One region of the Streptomyces sp. SCA2-17 genome, then DNA from elsewhere that is predicted to be linked to it. Evidence: riboswitches for the same ligand, from Rfam matches in the RefSeq annotation. Region 1 holds a riboswitch; each other region holds the start of a gene.
What was found. A riboswitch is a leader RNA that binds a small molecule or an ion and turns the genes downstream of it on or off. The one in region 1 is predicted to bind cobalamin.
Positions count from the first base shown of each region.

Region 2: another riboswitch for cobalamin. It lies ahead of PS271_RS07280 (SCO2321 family membrane protein); the one in region 1 lies ahead of metE (5-methyltetrahydropteroyltriglutamate--homocysteine S-methyltransferase).
Region 3: another riboswitch for cobalamin. It lies ahead of PS271_RS05305 (cobalamin biosynthesis protein); the one in region 1 lies ahead of metE (5-methyltetrahydropteroyltriglutamate--homocysteine S-methyltransferase).
Region 4: another riboswitch for cobalamin. It lies ahead of nicT (Nickel transporter NicT); the one in region 1 lies ahead of metE (5-methyltetrahydropteroyltriglutamate--homocysteine S-methyltransferase).

Region 1 covers NZ_CP117521.1:108,404-115,806, forward strand. The annotation lists gene PS271_RS00500 (hypothetical protein) at 6-326, opposite strand; gene PS271_RS00505 (hypothetical protein) at 427-783, opposite strand; gene PS271_RS00510 (hypothetical protein) at 1,001-1,393, shown strand; cobalamin riboswitch at 1,434-1,643, shown strand; gene metE (5-methyltetrahydropteroyltriglutamate--homocysteine S-methyltransferase) at 1,826-4,150, shown strand; gene PS271_RS00520 (TetR/AcrR family transcriptional regulator) at 4,235-4,996, opposite strand; gene PS271_RS00525 (hypothetical protein) at 5,103-5,369, shown strand; gene qcrB (cytochrome bc1 complex cytochrome b subunit) at 5,404-7,146, shown strand; gene ctaF (aa3-type cytochrome oxidase subunit IV) at 7,181-7,403, opposite strand, start outside.
Region 2 covers NZ_CP117521.1:1,629,777-1,637,179, forward strand. The annotation lists gene PS271_RS07255 (ABC transporter ATP-binding protein) at 1-11, opposite strand, end outside; gene PS271_RS07260 (SapB/AmfS family lanthipeptide) at 138-260, opposite strand; gene lanKC (class III lanthionine synthetase LanKC) at 309-3,089, opposite strand; gene PS271_RS07270 (ferredoxin) at 3,214-3,447, opposite strand; gene PS271_RS07275 (aldehyde dehydrogenase) at 3,454-4,884, opposite strand; cobalamin riboswitch at 5,147-5,300, shown strand; gene PS271_RS07280 (SCO2321 family membrane protein) at 5,487-6,764, shown strand; gene PS271_RS07285 (SCO2322 family protein) at 6,761-7,403, shown strand, end outside.
Region 3 covers NZ_CP117521.1:1,183,764-1,191,166, reverse strand. The annotation lists gene PS271_RS05310 (cobyric acid synthase) at 1-480, opposite strand, end outside; gene PS271_RS05305 (cobalamin biosynthesis protein) at 510-1,475, opposite strand; cobalamin riboswitch at 1,604-1,724, opposite strand; gene PS271_RS05300 (hypothetical protein) at 1,907-2,140, opposite strand; gene PS271_RS05295 (inorganic phosphate transporter) at 2,160-3,404, opposite strand; gene PS271_RS05290 (class II aldolase/adducin family protein) at 3,539-4,192, shown strand; gene PS271_RS05285 (alpha/beta hydrolase) at 4,275-5,402, shown strand; gene PS271_RS05280 (hypothetical protein) at 5,514-6,926, shown strand; gene PS271_RS05275 (VOC family protein) at 6,966-7,367, opposite strand.
Region 4 covers NZ_CP117521.1:5,818,771-5,826,173, forward strand. The annotation lists gene PS271_RS26070 (hypothetical protein) at 1-345, opposite strand, end outside; gene PS271_RS26075 (APC family permease) at 357-1,970, opposite strand; gene PS271_RS26080 (FAD binding domain-containing protein) at 2,143-3,372, shown strand; cobalamin riboswitch at 3,466-3,685, shown strand; gene nicT (Nickel transporter NicT) at 3,715-4,836, shown strand; gene PS271_RS26090 (MFS transporter) at 4,880-6,088, opposite strand; gene PS271_RS26095 (GH92 family glycosyl hydrolase) at 6,402-7,403, shown strand, end outside.

The DNA of each region.
Region 1 (7,403 bases):
AACGGCTACTCCTGCCGTACGTACAGCAGCAGGCGGGCGAACAGGCCGGGCCGGCGCGGCGCGCCGCGGGGCGCGGCCGGGCCGGGGGCGGCGGGCGGCTTCTCCGCGTCCGGGTCCGCGAGGGGCGCGGTGCGCGGGAGGACCTCCGGGGCCGAAGGGCTCGGCGGGTTCGACGGGTGCGTGGAGTCCGGCGGGGCCGGCGGGTTCGGGGCGGCGGCCGGGGGCCGCGCGCCTGCGGCGGAGGCGTGCTCGGGGTCGGGCTCGGGGGCGCGGTAGACCTGGGCGCGCAGATAGGCGCTCAGGACGCGCGCGGGATCGAGGGGCATGACGTCTCTCTGCTTCTCGTGCCTGTGGTGTGAGGGAAGTTCCGGGCGTGCCGGACGCGACGGCCCGTCCCGTACGGGGCGGGACGGGCGGGGGTTCCTCTCAGCAGCGCAGGACGTCGTTGCGCGCGTGGCCCGCGGTGGCCGCGGGGCCTTCGGGTGCCGGCGGTGTCAGCCGGCAGCCGGATGCCCATGGGGATCCGGATCCCTCGGAGTCCTGTGAGGAGGGCAGGCACGTGCGCCTGCCGGGAGAGGCCTGGACGCGGGGCGTGCGGTTGTCCGCGACGCAGTCGTCCGCACTGGCGAACTCCACGGACACGGGGCTCTCTTCCGGGCCGGAGCCCAGGGCCAGCACCGTGCCGCTGCCTCCGGAGAAGAGCAGCAGGACGGAGACCAGCACGGCCACGGCGGCCCGCAACGCGGACTGCGAGGGCGGCGGTGCGGGGCTCCACAGGGTCATGCACCAAGCGTAATCAGTCAATTACTTTGGGCGCATTCCACCGTTCGGGTGAGGGCGCGGGAGCCGGGACGGCATCTCCCGGCGGGAACGGGGCACCTGGCCCGTATGGTCGCACAGCCCGCGGCACGGAACCCGGGTGCGCCGTACGGTCGGAGCAGGGCTTCCCCTCGCACGGCGGCGGCCCCCGGTCACGGCAACGACGGCGGAGGAGGAGCAGGTGACGGATGCCCGGGAGAGTGCGGACCACGTCAGCGTGCATCTGACGGACTGCGGCCATCAGGACGCGGGTGCCGTCTTCGGCGTCCTGGAGGCCGTCTTCCCCGAAGCGGGACCGCCGCGCAGCGAGACCAGCCCGGGCGCGCCCGGCGCGGGCCCCATGATCTGGTGCATGACCGTCGACACCCGCACGCGGCGGGGCGAGGGCGCGGCAGAGCCGGGGCGGGCTCCCCTGTCGGGCACGGTCACGGCCGACCTGTTCGGGGCCGCCGACCCGGTCCGCCAGGTCAAGGAAGAACTGGAGCGCGCCTTCGCCGCCGAGCACCGCGGTCACGTCTCCGGCGAGCACGAAATGGAGCTGCGGCTGCGCCTGGCCACGCGAACCGGCTCGTGAGGCGCGCCACTTCACTCTTCCGTGACCCTGCCCCGCAGCCTAGAGTGACGGTGCAGCTGGTTCGCCCTGCTCGCCAGGCAGGCGCGTCGCAAGAGGGAACCCGGTGGGAATCCGGGACTGCCCCGCAGCGGTGAGCGGGAACGACCGCCGTCATACGCACTGGATCCGCAAGGGTCCGGGAAGCGACGGCCATTAGGTGCCATGTGGCGTGCCCGCGAGTCCGAAGACCTGCCGACTGCCCGTGCGCTGCCGAGCGCACGGAGATCCCGGTGACCTCGAGGGCGGGTCGGCGCACACATCAGGCGGGCACGACGCGGCGGCGCAATGGCGACCGCACCGCGGCAGGCAGTGTCCCGTCAGGTCTGCCGTTCCTTCGCGCCTTCCGCCCGTCCCGGGGTCATGGACGCACGCACGCTCGCGAAGGAGAGTTCCGTGACCAGCAAGTCCGCAGCCGCGGCAGCACAGGCCACCGTCCACGGCTATCCCCGGCAGGGGCAGGGCCGTGAACTGAAGAAGGCGATCGAGGGGTACTGGAAGGGCCGCGTCACGGCCGGTGCCCTGCGGGACACGGCCGCTGCACTGCGCCGTACGAACTGGCAGCAGCTGGCCGGGGCCGGTGTGCACGAAGTGCCCACCGGAGACTTCTCGTTCTACGACCACGTCCTGGACACCAGTGTGATGGTCGGGGCGATTCCCGCGCGGCACCGCGCGGCCGTCGACGCCGACGCCCTGGACGGCTACTTCGCCATGGCCCGTGGCACGCAGGAGGTGGCACCGCTTGAGATGACCAAGTGGTTCGACACCAACTACCACTATCTGGTCCCCGAACTCGGCCCCGACACGGTCTTCTCCGCGGACTCCACCAAGCAGGTCGCGGAGCTGAAGGAGGCTCTGGCGCTGGGCCTGACGGCCCGTCCGGTGCTCGTCGGCCCCGTCACGTACCTGCTGCTGGCCAAGCCCGCGCCGGGCGTCGCCCCGGGCTTCGAGCCGCTCACCCTCCTCGACCGGCTGCTGCCGGTGTACGCCGAGGTGCTCGCCGACCTGCGGGCCGCGGGCGCCGCGTGGGTGCAGCTCGACGAGCCCGCCCTGGTCCAGGACCGCTCCCCCGCCGAGCTGAACGCCGCCGCCCGCGCCTACCGCGATCTGGGCGGCCGCACCGACCGGCCCAAGCTGCTGGTCGCCTCCTACTTCGACCGGCTCGGCGAGGCCCTCCCGGTCCTCGCCAAGGCGCCGGTCGAGGGCCTCGCCCTGGACTTCACCGGCCCCGCCGCCGCCAACCTCGGCGACCTCGCGGCCGCGGGCGGGCTGCCCGGCAAGCGCCTCCTCGCCGGCGTCGTCAACGGCCGCAACGTGTGGATCAACGACTTCGAGAAGTCCCTGTCCGTGCTCGGCACGCTCCTCGGCCTCGCCGACCGGGTCGACGTCTCCTCGTCCTGCTCCCTGCTGCACGTGCCGCTCGACGCGGCGGCCGAGCGGGACATCGACCCGCAGATCGCCCGCTGGCTCGCCTTCGCCCGCCAGAAGACCACCGAGGTGGTCACGCTGGCCCGCGGCCTGGCGCAGGGCCCCGACACCATCGCGGCCGCCCTGGCCGCCAACCGCGCCGACCTGGCCTCGCGGGCCGGCTCGGCCATCACCCGCGACCCGGCCGTCCGCTCCCGCGCCGCCGCCGTCACCGGGTCCGACGGCCGCCGCTCGCAGCCGTACGAGCAGCGGGCCGCCGCCCAGCGGGCCCACCTCGGCCTGCCCCTGCTGCCGGTCACCACGATCGGCTCCTTCCCGCAGACGAGCGAGCTGCGCACCGCCCGCGCCGACCTGCGCGCCGGGCGGATCGACACCGCGGCGTACGAGGAGCGCATCAAGGCCGAGATCCGCGAGGTCATCTCCTACCAGGAGAAGGCGGGCATCGACGTCCTCGTGCACGGCGAGCCCGAGCGCAACGACATGGTGCAGTACTTCGCCGAGCAGCTGACGGGCTATCTGGCCACGCAGCACGGCTGGGTCCAGTCGTACGGCACGCGCTACGTCCGCCCGCCGATCCTCGCCGGGGACATCTCCCGCCCGGAGCCGATGACCGTCCGCTGGACCCAGTACGCCCAGTCGGTGGCCGGCAAGCCCGTCAAGGGCATGCTGACCGGCCCGGTGACCATGCTGGCCTGGTCGTTCGTCCGCGACGACCAGCCGCTCGGCGACACCGCCCGCCAAGTGGCCCTCGCCCTGCGCGACGAGGTCGCCGACCTGGAGGCCGCGGGCACGTCGGTGATCCAGGTGGACGAGCCGGCCCTGCGCGAGACGCTGCCGCTGCGCGCCGCCGACCGCGCCGCGTACCTGGCGTGGGCGACCGAGGCGTTCCGCCTCTCCACCGCGGGCGTCCGGCCGGACACCCAGATCCACACGCACATGTGCTACGCGGAGTTCGGCGACATCCTCCGGGCCATCGACGACCTCGACGCCGACGTCATCAGCCTGGAGGCGGCCCGCTCGCACATGCAGGTCGCCACCGAGCTGGCCACGGCGGGCTACCCGCGCGAGGTCGGGCCCGGCGTCTACGACATCCACTCCCCGCGCATCCCCGGCGCGGACGAGGCCGCGGCGCTGCTGCGCAAGGGGCTGGAGGCGATCCCCGGTGAGCGCCTGTGGGTCAACCCGGACTGCGGACTGAAGACCCGCGGCTGGCCCGAGGTCCGGGCCTCGCTGGACAACCTGGTCACGGCAGCGCGGGAGGTCCGCGCGGAGCTTCCCGGCGGCGCTTCCTGACGCTGAAGTGACGGAGTGAAAGGGGGGCGGACGCCGGCACGACACGGCGTCCGCCCCTCCTGTCTCGTCCCTCCTGCCGTGCGGTCAGCGCGCGGGCAGGATCCGGTCGAGGTGGTAGTCCAGCGTCGTCCGCACGTCGGCGAGGGTGCGCCGGCCGTGGAGCACGTCCATGCCCAGCCCGGTCACCCCGGACACCAGCAGGTCCGCCTCCCGCTCGGGGTCGACGCCGGGCGCCGCCCCCGCCTGCCGGATCAGCCCGGCGACGAGCTGCTCGACGGGCTGGGAGGCGTGCAGGAACACCTCGGCGAGCGCCGGGTCGTTCAGGCTGCGCACGTAGTACGCGACGAAGACGCGCAGGGCGCTGCGGCGCTGCTCGTCCAGGGGCAGGAACTCGTTCAGGACGGCTCCCAGCACCGCCCGCAGGTCCGCCGGGTCGTGCAGCGCGGCCATGCGGGCGCGGGCGCGCCGGTCGTTCTCCTCGTGCAGCAGGTGCAGCGCCGAGACGAGGAGGCCGTGCTTGCTCCCGAAGTGGTACTGGACGACGCGCAGGGAGACCCCCGCCGCGGCCGCGACCTCGCGCATGCTCGCCGCTTCCAGGCCCCGCTCCGCGGCGATCCGCCAGACGGCCTCGGCGATCTGCTGACGCCGCGATCCCCCCTCGGTCATGCGGGCGGCGCCCTCGACGGCCGCGGGCGGGGCCGGCGGCGTACGGCTGCGCTCGCCGGCCCGCCGCCGGTACGCCTTGGCCTGGCAGCTCCGCGAGCAGTAGACGGGCGGGCGGCCGCGGACGGCCACGGCGAGCGGCACGGAACAGACGCGGCACCGGTCCTGATTTTCGTCACGCACAAATGCAGTCTACTCCCGGAAAAATGCGTGACGAAACCCGACATTCTCCCCTCATTTCATTGATACGGTCGTATCAAGAAACCGAACGCTGATCGGAGGGGGCGTCGTGCACGAGGCCTGGTACAGGGTCATGTCCATCGTGGTGTGCGTCGCGGGCATCTGGGAGGGCCCGCTGGCGATCATCTTCCGCCTCGCAAGCGACGACGGCGGGACCGTCATGCGGGCGGCGAACTACCTCTCCTCCCCCTGGTGCTACGTCGTCGCGGTCGCGGCGGGGCTCCTCGCGTACGCCGTGCTGGCCGTCCTCGACGCCGGGCGCAAGAAGGCGCTGGCCCGGCAGGAGGCGCAGAGCGACGCCCGCAGCGCCGCGTAGCCCGTCCGCGCGGTCCGGGTGACACCCGGCGATCATGCGGTTGAGCTCCCGGCGCGCCGGTTACCCATCAGCCGCGGCCCCGTGCGAGGACGCGGGTGCCGGCGAGCCGACAGGGAGCGTGCGGGTGAAAGAGAAGGTCCGGGAGGCGGCCCTGACCGGCTTCGTGGCGCTGGACCGGCGGCTGCCGGCCGCCGAGGCCGCGAAGGCGCTGCTGCGCAAGGCGTTCCCCGACCACTGGACGTTCCTGCTGGGGGAGCTCGCCCTCTACAGCTTCGCCGTCCTGGTGCTCACCGGCTCCTATCTGACGCTCTTCTTCGACCCGGGCATGACGCAGAGCGTGTACGCCGGGCCGTACGAGCCGCTGCGCGGCCTGCGGATGTCGCAGGCGTACCTGTCGACGCTCGACCTGAGCTTCGAGGTGCGGGGCGGGCTGCTCATCCGGCAGGTCCACCACTGGGCCGCGCTCGTCTTCATCGCGGCGATCGCGGTCCACATGCTCCGGGTGTTCTTCACGGGCGCCTTCCGCAGGCCCCGGGAGGCCAACTGGATCGTGGGGCTGACGCTGTTCGTCCTCGCGCTCCTCGAAGGGTTCGCCGGCTACTCGCTGCCGGACGACCTGCTCTCGGGGACGGGGATGCGGACGGCGAACACGATCGTGATGTCGATCCCCGTGGTGGGCACGTACCTGAGCTCGTTCATCTGGCGCGGGGCGTTCCCGGGGCACCTGATCATTCCCCGGCTGTACGTCGTGCACGTGCTGTTCGTGCCCGGGGTGCTGATCGCCCTGATCACCGTGCACCTGATCCTGGTGGTCTACCTCAAGCACACGCACTGGGCGGAGCGCGGCCGGACGAACCGCAACGCCGTCGGGCAGCCCATGTTCCCGCAGTTCATCACGAAGTCCACGGGCCTGTTCCTGATGCTCTTCGGCCTGCTGACCGCGCTCGGCGGGCTCGCCCAGATCAACCCCGTCTGGGCGTACGGGCCCTACCGGGCCGACCAGGTGGCCACCGACGCCCAGCCCGACTGGTACGTGGGGTTCCTGGAGGGCGCCCTGCGCGTGATGCCCCCGTGGGAGACGGTGTTGTGGGGGCACACCTTCATGTGGAACGTGCTGATCCCGACGGTCGTCCTGCCGGGCCTGCTGTTCACGGGCCTCTACCTGTATCCGTTCCTGGAGAAGTGGATCGCCGGGGACCGCTCGGAGCACCACCTGGCCGACCGCCCCCGCAACCAGGCCGCCCGGACGGCGCTGGGCGTGGCCGGCATCGTCTTCTACGCGGTCCTGCTGGCGGCCGGCGGCAACGACGTCATCGCGTTCTCCTTCCGGGTCTCCGTCAACGCCCTGACCTGGATCTTCCGCATCGCGGTGGTCCTCGGCCCGGTGCTCGCGTTCTGGGTCACCCGGCGCATCTGCCTGGCCCTCCAAGCGCACGACCGCAGGCTGCTGGCCGAGGGCCACGAGAGCGGGAACGTCGAGCAGAACGTCCAGGGCGGGCTCGGCGAGGGCCACGAGGCGCTGTCCGCCGCGCAGGGCTACCGCCTGATGGTGCGTGAGGTGCCGGAGCCCCTGACGGCGCCCCGGCCCCGCGCGGAGCTGCCGCGCCGGCAGCGGCTGCGGCTCGCCCTGAGCTCCTGGTACTACGGTCACCGCATCGAGGTCCCGGTGACGCCCGAGCAGCGGCGCGCCGTCGAGGAGCGGACGGCCGCGCCGATCGAACCGGAGGAGCCGGGCACGGCCGCCGGGAAGGGCGAGCCGGCCGGGCGCGGCAGATGACGGCGGAGGCCGGGGCCGCTGACGGCGGGGCCGGTCAGGCGTCGCGCTGCACGTACTGGAAGGCCATGCCGCCGACCCCGGCGGCCAGAACGCCGAAGCCGATGATGAACAGCCACAGCCCGAAGACGATGCCGAGGGCGCTGACGGCGGCGCCCAGGGCGGTCAGCGCCGGATAGGCGCTGCGCGGCGGGAAGAAGTCCAGCGGGCCCGCGCGGTCGGCGATGGCGGCCTTCTTGTCGTCCTCCGGCCGGGGGCCC
Region 2 (7,403 bases), 1.5 Mb from region 1:
GTACGCGCCATGGCAGGGTCGCCCTCCTCTCCGTACCATCCGTGAGTGCAGGACCCGGGCGGGCCCCTTGTCGCAGAAGGGGCCCGCCCGGTGCCGGATCGGCTGGTATCCGGTCTGTCAGCGGTGGATCTGCGGATCTACAGACAGATCAGAACGCTGGCGGTGCTGACGCAGGAGAGCAGGCTGACCGTGCTCTGGCCGCCGCCACCGTGGCCGGTGTTCGCCTCGGACTCCATGTTCTGCAGGTCGAGAAGCGCCATGGTCGTGTTCCTTTCGTGGATGTCCCGTGGGGACGGGGTTTCTTCTTGCTACGGCTCCACAACGGCATGGAGCCGGCTCAGGGGCCCCTGGAGGGGCGGGAGGAACGGCAGCTGCGCGGGCCGGCCGCCGTCGCCGTCGCCGAGGGCGGCGGCGAGGGCCAGCAGGCAGCCTGCGGTCCCGGTGGCGAGGTCCATGGACAGCCGCATCATCTGGCTGCCGGGGAAGGCGAGTTCGCCCTGGTAGGACATGGCGTACCAGGACATGCCGCGGACTTGGGCGGCGAGGTGCTCCGGCCCGGCGCCCGGCGCGGCGGTGCGCGCGAGGTGGAGGACCATCCCGGCCCGGCCCTGGAACAGCCCGGGCTGGGCGTAGAAGCGGGAGCGGGCCGCGGTGAGGATGCCGTCGCGGGCCTCGGTGAAGTACGGGTCGGGGTCGGGGTGGTGGGCGAGGAAGTCGTCCAGGACCATGCCGATTCCGGCGCTGCCGTCCCCGAGGTAGGGCATGGTGCGCCAGCCCTCGTCCACTTCGAGCGTGCCGCCCGCCGTACGGGTGCAGCGGGCGAGGTCGGTGCGCAGGGCCTGCTCGGCGAGGCCGAGGAGGGCGGGGGCGCCGGTGCGCTCGTACAGCCGCAGGAAGAGCAGGGCGGGGCCGGTGGCACCGCGCAGGAGGCCGGCGCGGCGGCGCGGGCCGTCCCCGTCCGCCCCGGCGGATCCGGCCGGCCCGGCCGAGCCCGCGGATTCGGCAGCTTCGGCCGCTTCGGCGGCGAGCCGGTCCGCGAGGAGCTGGGCGGCCTCGACGGCCTGGTCGTGGAGCCCGCGCTCGCCCGTGGCGCGGGCGAGGTGGTCGAGGGCGAGGCCGACGCCGGCCAGGCCCCCGCGCAGGTCGGAGGTGAGCCGCTGCCACTGCTCCCCGAGGAGGATCCCGGCCAGGTCGAGGGCGCGCTGCGTGTGGCCGAGGCGGTCGAGGGTGCAGGCGACGCCGGCGAGGCCGTCGTAGAGGCCGAGCGGGGTGCCGGAGGGCACGGGGGCGGTGTGCCGCAGGAGCCACTCCTCGCCCTCCTCGTAGCGCTCGGCGCCGGCTTCGGCGAGGGCGTGCAGGACTCCGGCGGCGCCGTGGGCGAGGCCGAGGCCGCCGCCTTCGGAGAACGTGGCGATGTCGCCGGGGAACAGGCGGTCGTCGCGGCCGGGCGTCGCGGAGGCGAGGATGGCGCGGATCATCGAGGCGCGGGCGGCGGGCCAGTCCGCGGCGGGGTCGGGGAGCGCCTGCGGCGCGGCGGCGCGGCCGACGGCGGGACCGATGGTGCGGTGCCGCGGGGGTGAAGCGGCAGGTGCGGCCGCACCTTCCTCCCGTACGGCCCCCGCCGGCCCCGCCCCCTCCCGCGTGATCTCCGCGACCGCCTCGTCCAGGAACTCCCGCGGCACCGGGAACTGCCCGGCGATCACCTCCGCCAGGTGCGCCGCCTTGGCCCGGTCGATCACGAACAGCGTGGTGATCGGCAGGAACAGGGCGAGGCGCAGGCAGGCCAGGGCGTACTTGTCCACGTCCGTGCCGCGGCGGTCCGGCGGGGCGAAGAAGCCGGGGTGGGCGACGACCTGCCGGCCGTGCTCGGAGGCGGGCGCCGCGGCCTCGAAGTCGATGAGGACGACGGAGCGTTCGTCCGGCGCGACCATGATGTTGAACATGTGGAGGTCGTTGAAGACGATGCCGCGCGAGTGGACCTTGGCAACGGCTTCCTCGACGGCCCGGAAGACGCGCAGCGCCCATGCCGTGTAGTCGGCGGTGGCGGCGGGCGAGGGGTCCGCGGCGAGCAGCGGGTGGCGGTGGGCGAAGAAGGAGTTGAGGGGTTTGCCCTCGACGAAGTCCATGACGAGGAAGCGGTGGTCGCCGATGGTGAGCCAGTCGCGCGGCTCGGGGGCGACGCCGAGGCCGGAGAGCCGCTCCAGGGCGTCCTTCTCGCGCTCCAGGCGGGCCACGGCGTCGGCCCCGTCGGCGGCGAGCCCGGCGTGCGGGCGGCCTTCCTTCAGCACGACCTTGCGGCCGTCGCGCGTGTCGGTGCCGGCGTAGACGCCGCCGCCGTTGGAGAAGTGCAGGGCCTTCTCGATGCGGTACGGCAGGTCGGCGACGGTGGTGGCGTTGCGCGCGGCGAGGTGCGGCGCGAGGAAGCCGGGCAGCGTCACCCACGCCGGCACCTGGAAGGCCGGGTTCCGGGAGTCGGGGACGAGGCGGCCCTCGCCGTCCTCCACGGCGGGCACGAGGCTGCCGCGCCCGTCGATGCAGAAGCGGCGGGCGAAAGCGCCGTAGCGGACGTAGAGCGGGCCTTCATGCCAGCGCAGGTCGGTGAGGATGTACGGGCCGGGCCGGCCGCCGAGGATCCCGTGCAGGCCGGTCAGGGTGGCGTGCAGCTGCTCCTCGCCGTCCGGGTAGACGGTGACGAACTTCCCGCTGTGGCCGCGCTCCGCGTACTTGTTGTTGCGCAGGTGCAGCAGGTGCGGGCCGGGCACGAACTTGAACGGGATGCCGCGTGCGGTGCAGTAGTCCCAGACGTCGGCGGCGGTCTTCTCCGCGGTGTCGGCGGTCGCCGAGACGTGGATCTTCCAGCCCTGGAGGGGCTGGCCGGGGCGCGGACCGCCGTCCTTCCCGGCAGGGAAAACATGGAACCACTCCCCGTGGCGGGACGTGCTCCAGCCGGCGGGGGCGGCGCGGCGCGCGGTCTCGTACAAACCCATCTCCTGGGCTCGCTCGCCGCCCGCCCCCGGGACGGACAAGCGGTCCGGGGTCTCGTAGAAGTGCCTGTCGGCCAGGCAGTAGACCTCGTACCGCGCGTCCATCGCTTCCCCCCTCGGCTGCGTTGCCTAGAGATTTCCACGCCGTGAGGGGCCCGGCCAGTCACATCTGTCATCAAGCACTTGTGCGGAACGCATGAGTAACAACGTCCGTGCGTACGAAGGGGTTTCACTCGTCCGGAGGAAACACCGGATCCCCCGTATCCGGCCTGCTGATCGTGATCGCCTCCACGGGGCAGGTCTCCGCGGCCGCGAGCACTTCTTCGGAGGGTTCCGTCTCCTCCGCGAGGGGCCGGGAGCGGTGGCCCGCGTCGAGCGCGAACGCCCCGGGCGCGCTCCCCGCGCACATCCCCGAGCCCACGCACAGCCCCCGGTCGACCCGCACGCGCCAGCGCTCACTCACGGCCGCTCACGCCTCCGTCCCGGAAGGCCCGCCCTGGTCCGCCGGCAGATGGATCGTCTTGTGCTCCAGGTACTCGGCGAAGCCCTCCGGCCCGAACTCCCGCCCCAGGCCGGAGTTCTTGTAGCCGCCGAAGGGGCCGAACGTGTCGAGACCGAAGGTGTTGACGGAGTACGTGCCGGTGCGGACCCTGCGCGCGATGTCGATGCCGCGTTCGGCGTCGCGGGTCCAGACGCTGCCGGAGAGCCCGTAGTCGGAGTCGTCGGCGATGCGTACGGCCTCCTCCTCGGTGTCGTAGGGCAGCAGGCAGATGACGGGGCCGAAGATCTCCTCGCGGGCGATGCGCATGTCGTTGGAGACGTCGCCGAAGAGGGTGGGCTCCACGTACCAGCCCTTGTCGCGGCCCGCCGGGCGTCCGCCGCCGGCCAGCACCTCGGCGCCCTCGCGCTGCCCGAGCGCGATGTACTCCAGGGACCGGCGGCGCTGCCGCTCGGCGACGAGCGGGCCGACCTCGGTGGCGGGGTCGAGGGGGTCGCCGACGACGAGGGCGGAGGCGGCGGCCGCGAAGCGCTCGGCCAGCTCGGCGTAGTGGGCGCGGGGGGCGAGGATGCGGGTCTGGGCGACGCACGCCTGGCCGTTGTTCATCCAGGCCGTGGGGGCGATGCCGGCGACGGCCGCCTCCAGGTCGGCGTCCGGCAGGACGATCGCCGCGGACTTGCCGCCGAGCTCCAGGGTGACGCGGGTGAGGTGGCGCGCCGCGACCTCCATGACGCGCTTGCCCGCCGCGACCGAGCCGGTGAACGCCACCTTGTCGACGCCGGGGTGCCCGACGAGGTACTCGCTGACCTCCCGGCCGGCGGGCAGGATCGACAGGACGCCCTCCGGCAGGCCCGCCTCCGTGACGATCTCCGCGAGGAGGTACGCGTCCAGGGGCGTCTCCGGCGACGGCTTGAGCACCACCGAGCAGCCCGTGAGCAGCGCGGGCGCGAGCTTGGCGGCCGTCACGAGCTGCGGGACGTTCCACGGCACGACGGCCGCGACGACGCCGACGGGCTCGCGCCGCACCAGCAGCGGCCCGAGGGCGCCGGCCCGCCGCTCCTCGTAGGGCAGGCCGCGGGCGACGGCTATGGCGCAGTCCCACACCATCATCGCGCCGAGGGCCTGGGCGAGGACGCTCCAGGAGTACGGGGAGCCGTTCTGGGCGGAGACGACCCGGGCGATCTCCTCGTGCCGGGCGGCGATGCCGTCCTTGATGCGGGTGACGACCTCGATGCGCTCGGCGAGGGGCCGGTCGGCCCAGACGCCGGAGTCGAAGGCCGTGCGGGCCGCGGCGACGGCCCGGTCGACGTCCTCGCGCGAGGCGTGCGGGACGCGGCCGATGACCTCCTCGGTGTGCGGCGAGACGACGTCGATGACGGCGCGGCCGAGCGGGTCGGCCATGGCGCCGCCGATGAAGAGCTGTCCGTATTCGACCGGTCCGTGCCCGGCCGCCCCGTTCCCGTGCCGCTGGTTCACGGCCGGCCCGTTCCCCTGCTGGTTCACGACCGGTCCGTTCCCGTGCTGGTTCATGATCCGGATGCCTCCCGCGGGTGTGCGGAGTCCTGCGCGCCGTAACCAAAGAACTGACGCAGCATCAGAGACTCGGCATCAGACACTTAGCAGCCCGCCCGGCGGCGGGCAACAGTCCGCCGGACCGTTGATCTTCAACCCGGCCGGTTAAAGTGTCCGTGACAACTTCATCCCGCCTCGGAACGGGGGAAGCCGGTGCAAATCCGGCGCTGACCCGCAACCGTGACTACGGCCCGCCGCCCGGCGACCGTACGAGCCGGACCACCCGGTCCAGGCGGCAGGCTTCCGGAACCGGTCGTACCGCCTCGGCGGTGCCGCCCGTTCCACCGGCACCGCCGAGGTATGCGGAGCCGAGCCCGGTGCCACCGCGCGCGGCCGCGCGGGGAGGCGGCGGTGCGCGGCCGCGGACCCGTCGGCCGGCCCACGCCCCCGTCCCCGCCCCCGCAGTGACACCCACCGAGAGGCTCGACCCCATGGCCCCCTCCCTCGCCGTCCACGCGCGCCGCGGCGCCGCGGCCCTGGCCACCGCCGCCGTCCTGGGCGCGGCCGCGGCCCCCGCCGCCTTCGCCGACGGTTCACCGTCCCCGGCGCCGGGGCTCTACGGCACGGCCGACCCGAAGTTCGACGGTGTCTTCCGGCAGTCCCTGGCCTTCATGGCGCAGAACGCCATGGGCGTCACCCCGGCCAAGCCGGCGGTCGACTGGCTCGCGGGCCAGCAGTGCGAGGACGGTGGCTTCCCCGGCTACCGGGCGGACACGGCCAAGGCGTGCGACCCGAAGAAGGACGAGTTCACGGACGCCACCGCCGCGGCCGTGCAGGGCCTCGCGGCCGCGGGCGGGCGCGCGGACGCCGTCAAGAAGGGCCTGGACTGGCTCAAGGCCCACCAGAACGACGACGGCGGCTGGGGCTACCAGGCCGGCAGCCCCAGCGACGCCAACTCCACCTCCATCGCGCTCGGCGCGTTCGCGGCGGCCGGCCAGGACCCGGCCAAGGACGCCGTCAAGAACGGCAAGAACCCCATCGAGACGCTGCTGACCTTCCAGCTCGGCTGCGACGCGAAGGAGGGCGAACGCGGCGCGTTCGCGTACCTGAAGGACGACAAGGGGCTGCGCGCCGACAACCTCGCCAGCGCCGCCGCCGCACTCGCCACGCTCGGCAAGGGCTTCCTCTTCGAGCCCCTGAAGAAGGACGCCGACCAGCCCGTCAAGGCGCTGGAGTGCCCGGCCGGCGACGAGAAGGCCAGGCCGAAGGACGCCGCCGCGGCCGCCGGTGCCGTGGACGGCTACCTCGTGGCCACCATGGACAAGAACGGCGGCTACCTGCTGCCGTCCATGCCCGGCGCCCCCGCCAAGCCCGACCAGGGCAACACCGCCGACGCCGCCCTCGCCCTGGCCGCGGGCGGCCACCGCGCCGCCGCCGAGAAGCCCCTGAAGTGGCTCCGGTCCAAGGAGAGCGGCACGGCCGAGTGGGCCAAGGGCCAGCCCGGCCGGCTCGCCAAGCTGATCCTCGCCACGCGTGCCGCGGGCGGCGACCCGCGCGACTTCGCGGGCGCGAACCTCGTGGACCAGCTGAACGCCACCGGCCCGGCCCCGGAGAAGCACGCGACGGGCGGCATGGGCAAGGAGGACGAGGAGAAGAAGGACGACTCCGTCACGATCAACGTGTGGTGGATCGTCGGCGTCGGCCTGGCCTTCGGCGCCGGCATCGGCTTCCTGATCAGCGGCCGCAAGAAGAAGCAGCGGCAGCTGTGACGCGGGCCGTCGCGGTGCGCGGCGGCGCGGTCGTCACCGCGCTCGCCGCCGTACTCGTCGCTGCCCTCGTCACGCTCCTCGGTGCCGCCCCGGCGCAGGCCGCCGGCTACCGGTACTGGTCGTTCTGGCAGAGCTCCGGCGGCCAGTGGGCGTACGCGACGCAGGGACCGGGCACGGCGCGGCCCGGCGACGGGGACGTGATCGGGTTCCGGTTCGCGGTCAGCGCGGACTCCGCCGACGCCGCGAAGCCGCGCGCCGCGGCCGGCTTCGGGGAGGTCTGCGACCGTACGGCCGCCAAGGACGGGGCGAAGCGCGTCGCCGTCGTCCTCGACTTCGGCACGCCCGCGGACGCGCCCGACGGCGAGACGCCGCCCGCGGCCCGCTCGGCCTGCGCCCAGGTGGGCGAGGACGCGACCGCGGGCGAGGCGCTGGCCGCCGTCGCGAAGCCGCTGCGCTACGACTCCTCCGCCCTGCTGTGCGCCATCGCCGGCTACCCGCGGACGGGCTGCGGCGAGCAGGCGAGCGGGGCGAAGAAGGACGGGGCGAGCGCGCAGCCGAGCGCCGCGGGCAAGAGTGACGGTGGTGACGGGGGCGGTGACGGCGTTCCGTCGGCCGGCCTGATCGGTGGCATCGCCGCCG
Region 3 (7,403 bases), 1.1 Mb from region 1:
GGGCAGCCGGGCCGCCCGGGCGATGCCCATGTTGACGATGTCGCTGCGCCGCAGGTTGATCTCGGCCGGGCTGCCCGCGCCCTCGCAGATCACCGCGTCGTGCGTGCGCCGCAGCTCCTCCAGGCACTCGGTCACCGTGCCGAACAACTGCTCCTGGCGGCCCGCGTGGTAGCCGCGGGCACTCAGCTCGCCGACCGGCTTGCCCATCAGGACGACCTGGCTGCTGCGGTCCCCGCCGGGCTTCAGCAGGACGGGGTTCATGAGCGCGCTCGGCTCCACGCGGGCCGCGGCCGCCTGCATGGCCTGCGCGCGGCCTATCTCCGCGCCCTCGCGCGTCACGAACGAGTTGAGCGACATGTTCTGCGCCTTGAACGGCGCGACCTTGACGCCCTTGCGGACCAGCCAGCGGCAGATGCCGGCCGTCACCACGCTCTTGCCCGCGTCCGAGGTGGTGCCGGCCACCAGCAGGCCCCCGCCCAGCGGGCCCCCGGGCCCGCTCCTGTCAGCCGTCACCGGTTCCTCCTTGCCGTCGTCAACAGGCTGCCCACTGTGCGGGCCGCCACCGCCGTCCCCAGGGCCAGCAGCGACACGCGGCGCGAGAGGCGTACCGCGCGCTCGATGTCGTCCGTCCGCACGGGGCGGTTCTCCGCGCCCAGGACGGGGCGGTGCTCGACCCGGCCCGCGTACGCGAGCGTGCCGCCCAGCCGCACGCCGAGCGCCCCCGCGAACGCCGCCTCCACGGGGCCCGCGTTGGGGCTCGGGTGACGGGAAGCGTCGCGCCGGGCCACGCGCCAGGCGCCGCGCCGGTCCGGGCCCGCGAGGACGGTGAGGGCGGCGGTCAGGCGGGCGCCGGGCCAGCCGGCCACGTCGTCCAGGCGGGCCGAGGCCCAGCCGAAGCGGCGGTAACGGGCCGACTTGTGGCCGACCATGGCGTCCAGGGTGTTCACGGCCCGGAACGCCACCAGGCCGGGCACGCCGCCGAACGCGCCCCACACGAGGGCGCCGACGACGGCGTCCGAGGTGTTCTCGGCCACCGACTCCACGACGGCGCGGGCGATCTGCTGACCGTCCAGCGCCTGCGGGTCGCGGCCGCACAGGTGCGGCAGGCGCTCGCGGGCGACGTCCACGTCACCGGCGGCGAGCGCGCCCCCGATGGCGCGCGCCTCGCGGCCCAGCGATGTGCCGCCGAGCACGGCCCAGGTGGCGGCGGCGGTCAGCGCGACCTCGGCGGTACGGGAACGGGAGGCGCGTACGGTACGGGCCAGCAGCGCGGCGCCGGCGGCAGCGCCCCCGGCGCACACCAGCGTGTGCAGGGCGCCGCGGCCGCGGTCGTCGCGCCACAGGCGCTGCTCCACGGCGAGCGCGGCGCGGCCGAACGCGGCGACGGGGTGGCCGCGGCGGGGGTCGCCCAGGACGCGGTCACCGAGGAAGCCGAGGGCGGCGCCGCACGCGAAACCGATCGGGTCGGCACGCATCGGCTCAGACCGCCGTCACGCCTCGGCGGGGGAAGAGGGTGCTGCGGGGCGTTCGGTGGCGGGCGCCGGGCATGACGATGTGTCCTCACTCAGGGTCCGCGCCCTGGCTCGACGTGACCGGCGACCAGAGTCTCCTGGCTCCCGGATCCGCGTCCGCCCCGGCCTTCCGGCTCGCCGCCGTGGCCATGGTGTGGGGAGACGCTCCCCGGTGACAGTGGCGGGACCGCGCCGGATTCGCACCGGCTTCCTCTGCTGTCGCCGTTTGGCTCCGGAAGTCCACCATGCGCCGCGGGCGCCGTCAACTCATGTCTGACCTGGCCCGACGCGGACGCCTCCGGCGGGAGTTCTGTTGCGCGGCAACGGAATTGCCCCTGGGCACGCGAACGGCCGGGCCCCCTCGGGGGCCCGGCCGTCGTCGTCGGAGCGTGCGCTTACGCCACGATCAAGTAGATGCCGTAGCCCACGGCCGCCGCGCACAGGGCGAAGCACGCGTACGCGCCGGAGCGCGCGAGCGCCCCCGCGCCCGTACCCGCGGCCGCGTCCGCCGAGGCCCCCGTGCGGGGCGCCGTGCCCATGATGCCGAGGGTGAAGATGCCCACCAGGCCGACCGTCACCACGAGGCTGACGCCGAAGACCTGGCCGAGAGCTGCCCAGTCGATGTGCATGCTGTGTCTTCCTTATGCCTTAGCTCGCCGCGGCGGCGGCAGGAGCCCGCCCGGCCTCGGGGGAGGGGGAGGCCGCGGAGGCCAGGGGCCCGGCCGGCGGCGGGGCGACGGCCTGCAGGGCCGCGGTGACGACACCGGCCGGCTCGGCGCCGGCGACGGCGTCGCGCGCGTCCAGGTCGTCGTGGGTGACGGGCTTGCGGCGCGAGGCCAGCCAGATCGCGGCGGAGACGCCCAGGCCGAGGACGGCGACCGCGCCGACGCCCCAGTCGCCCTGGTCGGCGAGGAGGGCCGCGCCGCCGGCGACGAGGCCGGCCGCGGGCAGGGTCAGGCCCCAGGCCATGACCATGCGCCCGGCGGTGGACCAGCGCACGACGCCGCCCTTGCGGCCGAGGCCGGCGCCCATGATCGAGCCGGAGCAGACCTGGGTGGTGGAGAGCGCGAAGCCGATGTGCGAGGAGGCGAGGATCACGGTCGCGGCGCCGGTCTGGGCGGCGAAGCCCTGCGCGGGCTTGATGTCGGTGAGGCCCTTGCCGAGGGTCTGGATGATGCGCCAGCCGCCCAGGTACGTGCCGAGGGCGATGGCCAGGCCGGCCGAGACGATGACCCACATCGGCGGGTCGGAGTGCGGCGCGACGACGCCGCCGGCGACGAGCGCGAGGGTGATCACGCCCATCGTCTTCTGGGCGTCGTTGGTGCCGTGGGCGAGGGAGACCAGGGCGGCCGAGGCGATCTGCCCGGCGCGGTAGCCCTTGGCGGTGTCGCGCTCGTCGCGGCCGCGGGCGAGCCGGTAGGTGAGCCGGGTCGCGCACCAGGCGGCGAGGCCGGCCACGATCGGCGCGGCGACGGCGGGGATGAGGACCTTCATGACGACCTTGTCGGCATTGACCGCGTCGAAGCCGACGGAGACGATCGTCGCGCCGATGAGACCGCCGAAGAGGGCGTGCGAGGAGCTGGAGGGCAGACCGGCGAGCCAGGTCAGCAGGTTCCAGACGATCGCGCCGACCAGGCCCGCGAAGATGACCTCCGGTCTGATGCCCGCGCTCTCATCGATGATTCCCCCGGAGATCGTCTTGGCGACCTCCACGGACAGGAATGCGCCGACGAGGTTCAGCACGGCCGACATCGCCACTGCCACCTTGGGCTTGAGGGCCCCGGTGGAGATGGTGGTGGCCATGGCGTTGGCCGTGTCGTGGAAGCCGTTCGTAAAGTCGAACACCAAGGCCGTGACGATCACGATCCCGATGAGAAGCGTGATGTGTTCCATTCACCCAGGCAATCAGCTCGATGGTCAGTACAGCGGGGACCGTAAAGACCTTGGGTGAACGGAAGGTGAACTGATCCCGGCACGGCAGTGACGCGAACCGGAGGCAGTAGCGGATGCAGACGGATGGAGGACGGATGACGGAGACCGAGCGGATCCGCCGGACGTGGGCCGATGTCCTGGCCACGGCCCGCCGCACCACCGCCGAGGGCCTCGTCGTGGGCACGTCGGGCAACGTCTCCGCCCGGACCGGCGACGTGATCGTCGTCACACCGAGCGGCGTCCCGTACGACCGGCTGACCGCGCGCGACGCGGTCGCCGTCGACCTGGAGGGCCGCCCGCTCCTCGGCGACCTCGCCCCCACCAGCGAGCTCCCCCTGCACCTGGCGGTCTACCGCGCCACGGACGCCGCCGCGATCGTGCACACGCACGCCGTCCACGCCACGGCCGTCTCCACCCTCGTCGACGAGCTGCCCCTGATCCACTACATGTCCGGCGCCCTCGGCGGGCCGGTCCGCGTCGCCCCGTACGCCCTCTACGGCAGCGACGAGCTGGCCGCGCACGCCCTGGAGGCCCTCGACGGCCGCACCGGCTGCCTCCTGCGTAACCACGGCACCCTCACCTACGGCGCCGCCCTCGACCAGGCCTACGACCGCACCGCGCAGCTGGAGTGGATGTGCCGCGTCTGGCTCACGGCCTCCTCCATACCCGGCCGCGCCCCCGCCCTCCTCACCCCCGCCCAGGCGGACCGGGCGGCGGAGAAGCTCCGCGGCTACGGCTCCCGGCGCTGACCGCCGCGTTCCGGCCAGGGGCGTACGGAGCGCCGCCGTCGCCCACTGGCCGGGTGCGCCGCGGCCGCTCACACTGGACGTGATGGGCATACGAGCGACGGCGGCCGCGGCCGCCGCGACAGCGATCGGTGCCGGCGCAGCCGCCCTCGCGGCCGGCCGGTACGCCTCCGACGCCGCCCTCCGCGCAGCCCCCGGCGGCCCCCCGCCGGACCAGCCGCGCCTCGCCGTCCACTCCGTCGACGGCGACCACATCACCCTCACCCGCCACCAGGCCTCGCTGCGCCCCGGCACCTACGGGCTGACCGGGCGCGGCCTGCACGCCGTCGTCGGCCCCGTCGTCCAGGACGCGCCGCACTCCGCCGACGCCGTCGTCCGCCGCCTGGTGCGCGTCACGCGCGGCGCCCCGGAGCCGGGTGACCGGGTGTGGCTCACCCCGCAGGTCCACGCCGGGAACCCCCGCGACACCCTCGGCCTCGACCACGCCGACGTCACCGTCCCCGGCGAGTTCGGACCGCTCCCCGCCTGGTTCCTGCCCGCCGCCCGCGACACCTGGGTGATCGCCGTGCACGGCCTCGGCGCCACCCGCGAGCACCCCATGGTCGTCATGCCGTTCCTGCACCGCCTGCGGCTGCCGGTCCTCGCCCTCGCCTACCGGGGCGACCCCGGGGCGCCCCGCCCACCGGACGGAATCAGCCGTTTCGGGCTCGCCGAATGGCATGATCTCGCCGCTGCCGTCCGCTATGCCCTGGCCCACGGTGCCCGCCGGGTCGTCCTCCACGGCTGGTCCACCGGCGCCACCATGGCCCTGCTGGCCGTCACCGACCCCGAGCTGCGCCCGCACATCAGCGGCGTCGTCCTCGACTCGCCGGTCCTCGACTGGCCGGCGGCCCTGCACGCCCTGGCCGCCGGCCGCGGCGTGCCCGCCCCGTTCCTCCCGCTCGCCGTGCACGCCGCCCGCGGCCGGACCGGAATGGCCCCCGACGGGCTCGACCGGCTCCGCGACCCGGCCCGGCTCGCCGTCCCCGCCCTCCTGGCCCACGGCCCCGACGACAGCGTCGCCCCGTGGCACACGTCACGCGAACTCGCGGCCGGCCGCCCCGATCTGATCGTCCTGCACACCGTCCGCCGCGCCCCGCACGCCGCGATGTGGAACGCCTCCCCGGAGCGTTACGAAGAGGCGCTGCGGAGGTTCCTCATCCCCTTCATGTGACGCCTCCACAGCCTCCAAGCTGCCCTGATCCAGCGGCAGGAAGTGAATGGTGGAGGGCTGGACAATTGATTCCGATTGGGTTTTCGGAGCGGCAGCGGCAAGACTGCTCCTGTGACGTCCCGTACTCCGCGCGACTCCCGGCTCAGACTTGTCCCCCGACAGCCGATCGCCGCTGCCCGCCGGGCCGTGGCCAACCGAGGCACCCGCCCGGCGCCCCGCCCGCCGGCCGGCACCCCGGCCCCGGCGGAACTGGCCCGGCAGGCCAGAGACTGCCTCACCGGCGCGGTCCGCGTGGCCCGCTGGGCGGCCGACGAGCGAGGCCGCGGCGCCACCCTGCGCCCCGGCACGACCGGCGGGCTCTCCGCGGAGACGGCCGGGCGGGCCGCCGCGGCCCTGGGCCTGACGCCCCACCAGACGCGCGCCGACTGGGACCGCGCCCGCCTCGCCGGGCTCGTCGAGCTCCACGGCGGCAGCGCCCGCCCCGGCTGGCGGATGCAGGCCTGGGACCGCGACGACGGTGCGGTCCTGCGCGGCTGGGTCGCCCTCTTCGACGCCTGGTCCCTGGCCCACCCCGCGCCCGAGGGAACCGACGCCACGGTCGCCGCCGAGGTCGTCGAGGCCGCGCCCCAGCTGCTGTCCGTCATGCACCTGTCGGCCGGGTCCGTGCCCGTCGCCATGCTCCTCGACCTGCTCCAGCAGCGCGTCGCCGAGATCCGCGCCGAGCGCTGTGAGGTCCCCTACGGCGGCCGGCCCGTCCCCGCGGCCCGGTCCGTCTCGACCGACGGCGACCTGCTGGAGGAGCTGCTCGGCTGGGCCCTCGAAGGGCTCGCCTCCGTCGGCGCCCTGGTCGTGCGCGGCGGCCCCGGGCCGCAGGCCGAGGCCGTGCTGACCCCGCTGGGCAACTGGGCGGTGTGGGTCAAGCTGGAGCAGATCTGCGTCGCCGCGCAGAGCCCCGCGGGCAACATCGAGCTGTCCGCCGAGGCCATGCTGCGCGGCTGCGCCGACCTCACCCCGGGCCCGGCCCGCGCCGAGTACCGCGCGTGGCTCGCCGCCCGCCCCGCCGGCAGCGCCCTGTGCGAGCTGCTGGACGCGGCCCGCGGTGACGACGCCCTCGTCCGGGGCCTGGCCTTCGAGGCGCTGCGGGCCGTCGGCGCGGCCGCGGAGCCCGCCGTCCGGGCCGTCGTGGAGGAGCCGTGCCTGCGGCCGTACGCCCTGCTGTGGCTCGCCGAGCACGAGGGGCGGGATCCGGAGCAGGCGGCCGAGGTCCTCACCCGCGAGGAGGCCACCTGGCTGTGGGTCGATACGGCCGCGGCCGTCGCCGACCACGGCGAGAGCCGGCTGCTCGTGCGGCACCTCGACTCGGCGGTGCAGGGCACGGTGCCGGGGCTGCTGGAGGAGGTGCGGGCGGTGGGGCATCCGCGCACGGTGCAGGTGCTGGTCGCCCTGGCGGCGGCCCATCCGGACCCGGCCTTGGCCAAGGCTGTCCGGAAGGCGGCCTTCCAGGTGCACACGGGCGGAGCCTAGGAATCCGGAGCCCGGCCGGCCCCGCGGGCCGCGCCGGGCTCAGCCCGCCGGGACGTACGTCCCGAAGCTCCACACGTTCCCCTCCAGGTCCCGCGCCATGTAGTCCCGCGAGCCGTACTCCTGGTCCGTCGGCGGCATCAGGATCTCCACGCCGCCCTTCTCGGCCCGCCGGAAGTGCGCGTCGGTGTCCTCGACCACGACGTAGACGCCCACCGGCCCGCTCTCCCGCATCGCCTCGGCGAACACCCCCACCCGGCCCTTCGAACCGATCATCACCCTGCCGTTGCCGTAGGCGAGTTCGGCGTGCAGGACCGTGCCGTCCTCGCTCTCGTACAGGGCGGCCTGCGTGAAGCCGAACGACTTGGTGAGCTGTTTGATCGCCGCCTTCGCGTCGCGGTAGAGCAGCGTGGGGTACATGCTCGGCGTGTGCGTGCCAGTCATCAGATGTCACTCCTTAGCGGGGGCTCGCCGGCCGGG
Region 4 (7,403 bases), 5.7 Mb from region 1:
CTTGCCGTTGCCGCCGAGCCGGCGCGCGATGGCCTGCGTGGCGATGCCCAGCAGCAGGCTCGCGAGGACGAGGACCACGTCGGCTATCGCCATGGCCTCCAGGGCGAACGCGGGGCCCACCCGCCACCCTTCCCAGAAGCCGTCGCGGCCCATCGTCCCCAGCGCCCCGCAGAGCACGCAGAGGAACGCCGCCGCCCCCCACACGCTCCGGTCCCGCGCCTCGTCCAGGATCTCGACCGGGCGGTACCACAGCCCGAAGAAGAGGCGGTGCCAGTACAGCCTGCGGCGGCGTGCGGCAGGTGTGCGCGGGGCGGGAGGGGAGTGCGGGGAGGCAGAAACAGGCATGAATGCAAGTATCACCGCTCGGCGGGAACTCCGGTGCCGGGGTCGGCGTCGGGGTCCGGGCCGGGGCCCGCGTCGGGTCCGGTGCCGCCCTCGGCGTCCGGCCGGGGGTCGGGCACGGTACGTGTCCCTGCCGTCTCCGCCTCCGCATCCGGTTCCGTGCCGGGGTCGGCGCCGTGCAGGTACTCCTCGCTGATCTCCCGCGGCCCGAACGGCCACACCTTCTCGTAGCGCGCCCAGAGCAGGAAGGCCACGCAGCCCGCCCCGACCCAGGCCAGGGACCATTCGATGGGGTGCCGGCCGGGGGAATTCCGGTCCGCGTAGCCGTAGATGACGAGCCATCCGACGAGCGCGACCAGGCTCGGCAGCGGGTAGAGCCACATCCGGTACGGGCGCCGCAGCGCGGGCTGGCGCCGCCGCAGCACCGTGACGGCCGCGATCTGACCGAGCGCCTGGACGAGCACCACGACCGTCAGCAGCAGCTGGATGAGCGTCGCCAGATCCGTATGACGTCCTATCAGGAAGGCCACGCAGCCGATCCCGCCCATGGACAGCAGCCCCAGCACGGGGAAGCGGTGCCGCTGGTGCAGGATGCCGAAGGCGCGGAAGAAGACCTTCTCCCGGGCCGCGTGGTACGGGATCCGGGAGGCGCCGAGCATTCCCGTGAAGATCGAGGCCACGGCCGTGACGAGGATCAGCACGGTGACGGCGTCCGCCGCGCCCTTGCCCCACGTCGCCTCCAGCACCGCCGAGGCGACGGACGAGGACGCCGGACTGTCGGGGTCGAGCATCTCCTTCCAGTCGACCACGCCCAGGGTCCCGATCTGGAGGAGCAGATAGATGGCCATGATGCCGAGGATGGAGTAGATGATGGAGCGCGGGATGGTGCGCCCGGGATTCTTGATCTCGGCGCCCATGTACGCGGTCGTGTTGTAGCCGCCGTAGTCGTAGATGCCGATGGTCAGGCCCGCCGCGAAGCCGATCCAGAAGTGACTTGACGTCAGCTCGAAGGCGCCCGACGGGTAGGTGAAGGCCAGGTCCGCGCTGAAGTGGGTGTAGGAGGCGACGATCACCAGCACGACGGAGGCGATCATCACGCACCACAGCACGGCGGTGATCCGCGCCAGGTTCTCCACCCGGCCCCACAGCAGCGCCACGACCAGGGCGATGAGCACCAGGCCGGTCGCGTCGCCCTGCGTCGCGGTCATGCCGGGCCAGAGGTACGTCAGGTACTGCACGAAGCCGATGACGCCCGTCGAGAGGACCAGCGGGAAGTAGAGCATCATCGTCCAGACGAACAGGAACGGCATCAGCTTTCCCGTGCGGTACTGGAAGGCCTGGCGCAGATAGACGTAGCTGCCGCCCGCGCCCGGCAGCGAGGCCCCGAGCTCGGCCCAGATCAGCCCGTCGGCCAGCGCCAGCACGGCGCCCGCGACGAACCCGATGACGGCGTGCGGGCCGCCGAAGGCCGCGACCATCAGGGGGATGGTGACGAAGGGGCCTATGCCGCACATCTGGCTCATGTTGATGGCGGTGGCCTGGAACAGGCCGATCCGGCGTACGAAGCCGACCTCGTCCGGGTCCGCCGGCGGTCTGCCCCTGCCTGACGTGCCTGCCGTACCTGCCATGGCGGTCAGCCCCTTCTCGTGCCGGATGGGGTCCGGCTGACCTGATTATGCGTTCAATGCACTGGTAGCACCGGCGTGTCGGCCCCGTCCACCGTTCGGGCACGCCCGGCGGCTGCGGCTGCAAACGGCCGGGTAGGTTCCGTCTGCGACGGGGGTGACGAAAGGGGTGGGGATGCTGACAGGACGGGTGGCGGTCGTGGGCGGCTCGATCGCGGGGTGCGCGGCCGCGCTCGCCGTGGCGCGCGCGGGCGCCGGCGAGGTGGTGGTCTTCGAGCGGGCGGCCGGAGGGCTCGCGGACCGGGGCATCGGCCTCGCCGTCCACGAGCGGCGCTACGCGGAGCTGGAGGCGGCCGGGCACCTGGGCCCGGACGTGCCGTGGGTGCGGCTGACCTCGCGCCCCTGGATCGTGCGCGACGCCGGGAGCCGGGCCGGGCGGCGGGTGGGAGCGCTTCCGTTCGGGTTCCGTTCGTACAACTGGGGGTCGTTGTGGAGCGCCTTGCGTGCCCGCATACCCTCCTCCGTCGGCTACGAGCGCGGCACGGCGGTCGAGCGGGTGCTGCCCGGGCCCGACGGGGCCGTGCTGCGCCTGGCCGGCGGCCGCGAGGAACGCTTCGACCTCGTGATCGGCGCCGACGGATACCGCTCGGCCGTCCGGGCCGCAACCCGGAACGCGACCGTGCCCGGTTACGCCGGATACCTGGCGTGGCGCGGCGCCCTCCCGGAGGAGGAGCTGCCCGGGCCGGCCGGCGCGTGGGCCCGGGAAGAGGCCGCCACGGTCGCCTTCCCCGGCGGCCACATGATCGTCTATCGCATCCCCGGTCCGGGCGGCATGGGTACCAGCGCCAACTGGGTCTTCTACACCGCGCCCGACGACCCGGCCCACGCCCTGTCGGTCGACGACGCGGCGGGTCTCCCGCCGAGTCGCGTGCCCGAGGCGCTGACGGCACATCACCGCACCGTCGTGGACGCGCACTTCCCGCCGTACTGGCAGGAGGTCGTCCGGCGCACGCCCAAGGACGCCACCTATGTCCAGCCCGTCTACGACCTGTGCGTGCCGCGCTACGGGGAGGGCCGGCTCGTCCTCGTCGGCGACGCGGCCGCCGTCGCCCGGCCGCACTGCGGCAGCGGCGCGGTGAAGGCCCTCCAGGACGCGACCGTGCTGGAGCGCTGCCTGGCCGGCGCCGGAAGCTGGGACAGGGCCGTGGCCGCGTACGACGCCGCGCGGACGCCCGCCGGCCGCGCCGTCGTCAGCCTCGGCCGCCGCCTCGGCCGCGCCCAGGTGCAGGCCACGCCCGCGTGGGCGGCCATGGACCAGCCCGCCCTGGAGGCCTGGTGGCAGCGGGCGTCCGAGGGCGAGGGCAGCTTCGGCGGGCAGGCGCTGGACGGCGGGCGGGGGAACTGAGCGGGCCGGCGCGGCGCCGGGGCCGGGCATCCCGGCGACACACTTGCAAAGACTTCGCAGCTGCCTGACCTTCGCATCGGCGTCCTCCGGGCGCTAAAGTGACCCGGCCGTGGTGTTCGGGAAGACCGGTGAAGGACCATCGAGGTCCCAGTCCGGAGCGGCCCTCGCCACTGTGATCGGGGAGTGACCGTCCCATTCCGCGCGCCGCCCCACGGGCGCGCGGAGCCACTGGCCGCAGCCGGCTGCCGGGAAGGCGGGGGCGGGCGCGAACGGACCCGTAAGCCAGGAGACCGGCCACGGCATCTCGCAAATGGTCCACGAGGTGCTGGAGCGTTCAACCCCATGTCCCGATCCACCGATTCGACCGGCGGCACCGCGCCCGCCTTCCGCTGGCGCCGCCAGGACACCGTGCGCACCGCCGGCCTGCTGGCCGTCATCGCCGCCCTGCACGTCGTCGCGTTCGGCGTGCTCTACCTGCTCGTCGTCCCCAACCACTACACCGTCGGCTCCAAGGTCTACGGCGTCGGCCTCGGCATCACCGCCTACACCCTCGGCATGCGGCACGCCTTCGACGCCGACCACATCGCCGCCATCGACAACACCACCCGCAAGCTGATGGCCGACGGCAAGCGCCCGGTCTCCGTCGGCTTCTGGTTCGCCCTCGGCCACTCCAGCGTCGTCGTCGCCATGGCCGCCCTGGTGGCGGGCGGCACGCAGATCGCCGGGAAGCTGATGGACGAGGAGTCCACGACCCACCAGACGCTCGGCGTGGTCGGCACCACGGTCTCCGGCGGCTTCCTCTACCTCATCGCCGCGCTCAACCTCATCGCCCTCGCCGGCATCCTGAAGATCTTCCGCGCGATGCGCGAGGGCCGCTACGACGAGGCCGAGCTGGAGCAGCACCTGGACTCGCGCGGCTTCATGAACCGCATCCTCGGCCGCTTCACCCGCTCCATCACGCGCCCGGGCCAGATGTACCCGCTGGGCTTCCTCTTCGGTCTCGGCTTCGACACGGCCACCGAGGTGACGCTGATGGTGATGGCGGGCAGCGGCGCCGCCGCGGGCCTGCCCTGGTACGCGATCGTGTGCCTGCCGCTGCTGTTCGCCGCGGGCATGAGCCTGTTCGACACCCTCGACGGCACGTTCATGAACTTCGCCTACCAGTGGGCGTTCTCCAACCCGGTCCGCAAGGTCTACTACAACCTCACCATCACCGGGCTGTCCATCGCCGTCGCGTTCCTCATCGGCACCATCGAACTGGTCGGCGTCCTGCACGAGAAGCTGGCGCTGGACGACGCGGTGACCGGCTGGATCGCCGGCCTGAACCTCGACAACGTCGGCTTCGTCATCGTCGGCCTGTTCGTGGTGGTGTGGGCGATCGCCCTCGGCTACTGGCGCTTCGGCAAGGTCGAACAGCGCTGGGCGGCCCGCACGGCGGCGGCCCCGGCCCCGGCCGAGACCTGACCCGTACGCCGGACCGAGGGCTGACCCACGAGCCCGCCCGCGGTCAGGCCGCGGCGCGGGCGGGCGCCTCCCCGGCCTCCTCCCGCGCCGCCGGCACCAGATGCGCCTGCCCGGCGAGGATCACCAGCGTGCCCACGGCGACCCCCAGTACGCCGCACGCCGCTGCCCACGTGGCCCCGGCCCCCTCCAGGACCGTGCCGGTGACGGCCGACCCCAGCGCCACGCCCGCCGTCATCAGCGTCACCAGCCAGGCGAACGCCTCGGTGACGGTGCCCGCCGGGGCGAGCTCGCCCACCAGCACGAACACGACGGTGAGCACGGGCGCGAGGAACAGCCCGGTGAGCAGCATCAAGCAGGCCATGTACGGCGGGGCGGGCAGCAGGCACAGCAGCCCGTACCCGGCCGTCAGGCCCAGCATCATCAGCAGCGTGCGCCGCGGCGGCGCCACCCGCCAGTTCCGCACGGCCCCGTAGGCGAGCCCGCCGGTGAGGGCGCCGAGCGCGTTGAGGGCGAGCAGCGCCGGGGCGCCGCCGGGCATCCGGTGGCCTTCCGCGTAGGAGACGACGAGGACGTTGAGCGTGCCGATGGCGACGCCGACGCCCGTCAGGCCCGTGATCAGGACGGCCAGGCCGCGGCTGCGCAGCGGCCCCAGCCAGTCGGCGGGCCGGGCGGGCGCCTTCCAGGCCCGGGCGGGCGGGGCGGTGACGACGACGAGCACCCCGGCGATGCCCAGGAGCGCACCCGCCCACAGCGCGGCCGCGGGCGAGGCGACCGCCACGCCGCCGGCCACCACCAGCGGGCCGCCCACGAAGACCAGCTCCTGGGAGGCGGAGTCCAGCGCGTACGCCGACTCCAGCTTCCCGGGCGCGACGATGTCCGGCCACAGGGCCCGCAGACACGGCTCCAGCGGGGGAGTGGCCGCACCGGCGAGCACGACGCCGCTCAGGACGGCCGCGGTGTTGCCGGGCGCGACGGCGACGACGGCGAAGCCCACGGCCGCCACGAGGGCCGTCGGCAGCAGCACCCGCGGCTGCCCCACCCGGTCCACGATCCGGCCCAGCAGCGGCCCGCCCACGGCGGAGGCGACCGCGAACGCCCCGACGGCCGCGCCCACGAAGCCGTACGACGCGCCCGCCTGACGCAGCGCCAGCGGGACGGCGACGGCGGCCATCGCGCTCGGCAGCCGCCCGACGAGCGTGCCCAGGAGCAGCCTCATCACATGGGGGCCGCGCAGCAGGTCCGCATAGCTCACGGGGAGACCTCCCCGTCCGCCGAATCCTCCGGCCGCGGGGCCCTGTCCGGTGACGACGTGCTCGTGGGTGAGATCACACGACGATCGTTATACGTAACACCTGAGGCGTCAAGAAGTTTTCCGCGGGCTCGTACGGCACTGGTACGGGGGCGCGTAACCCGGAGGGGCTCACTCCGGCCGGGGTGAGCCGTCAGTGACCGTCGTCGCCACATCTGTCGCGCGGGGCATCATGACAGCACGTCAACCACTCGCTACCCTCGGCGCTGACAACGATGTCGGCATCCTACGTGGCGTCACCCGAGGGGCGTGGACGATGAGATGGACCGGACACCTGCGCTCGCGCACCTGCGCGGCCGCACTCGCACTCGCGGCGGTACTGGGCGGGGTCTCGCTCGCCGCCCCGGAGCCGGCCGCGGCGGCCGGCGGGCTCACCGGCCTGGTGAACCCCTTCATCGGCACCGAGAACGAGGGGAACACCTTCCCCGGCGCGGCCGTGCCGTTCGGCATGGTGCAGCTCTCTCCCGACACCGGCCACAGCACGGGCTACGACTACAAACAGAACCACATCCGCGGCTTCAGCACCGTGCACCTCTCCGGCGTGGGCTGCCGCATCGGCGGCGACCTGCCCGTGCTGCCCACCACCGGTGACGTGACCCGCACCGACAACGCCCGCTACGCCGCGGAGTTCAGCCACCGCGACGAGACCGCCCGCCCCGGCTACTACCGGGTCGGCCTCTCCTCCTACGGCGGGATCACCGCCGAGCTCACCGCGGGCCGCCGCACCGGCCACCAGCGCTACACCTTCCCAGCCACCGACAAGGCCAACGTCCTGCTCAACACCGGGCAGTCGCTGCACCGCACCGTCTCCACGACCGCCGAGGTCCTCGACTCCCGGACCGTCCGCTCCGCCATCACCGGCCGCGGCTTCTGCCAGGACACCCGCCCGTACACGGTCTACACGATCACGCGCTTCGACCGGCCCTTCACCGCCTTCGGCACCTGGAACGGCGACCAGGTCTCGCAGGGCACCCGGAAGTCCACCTCGACCGGCCGCAACGGCGCCTGGGTGCGCTTCGACACCACCCGCGACCGCACGGTGGAGGCCACCACGGCCATCAGCTACGTCGACGCGGACGGCGCCGCCGGCAACCTGCGCGCCGAGGACGACGGCTTCGACCGTACGGCCCGCGCCGCGCGCGACGCCTGGGAGCGCCGCCTGGGCGACGTACGCGTCCAGGGCGGCGCCGCATCACTGCGCCGCACCTTCTACTCCTCGCTCTACCGCGCGTTCCTCGCCCCGAACACCGGCAGCGAC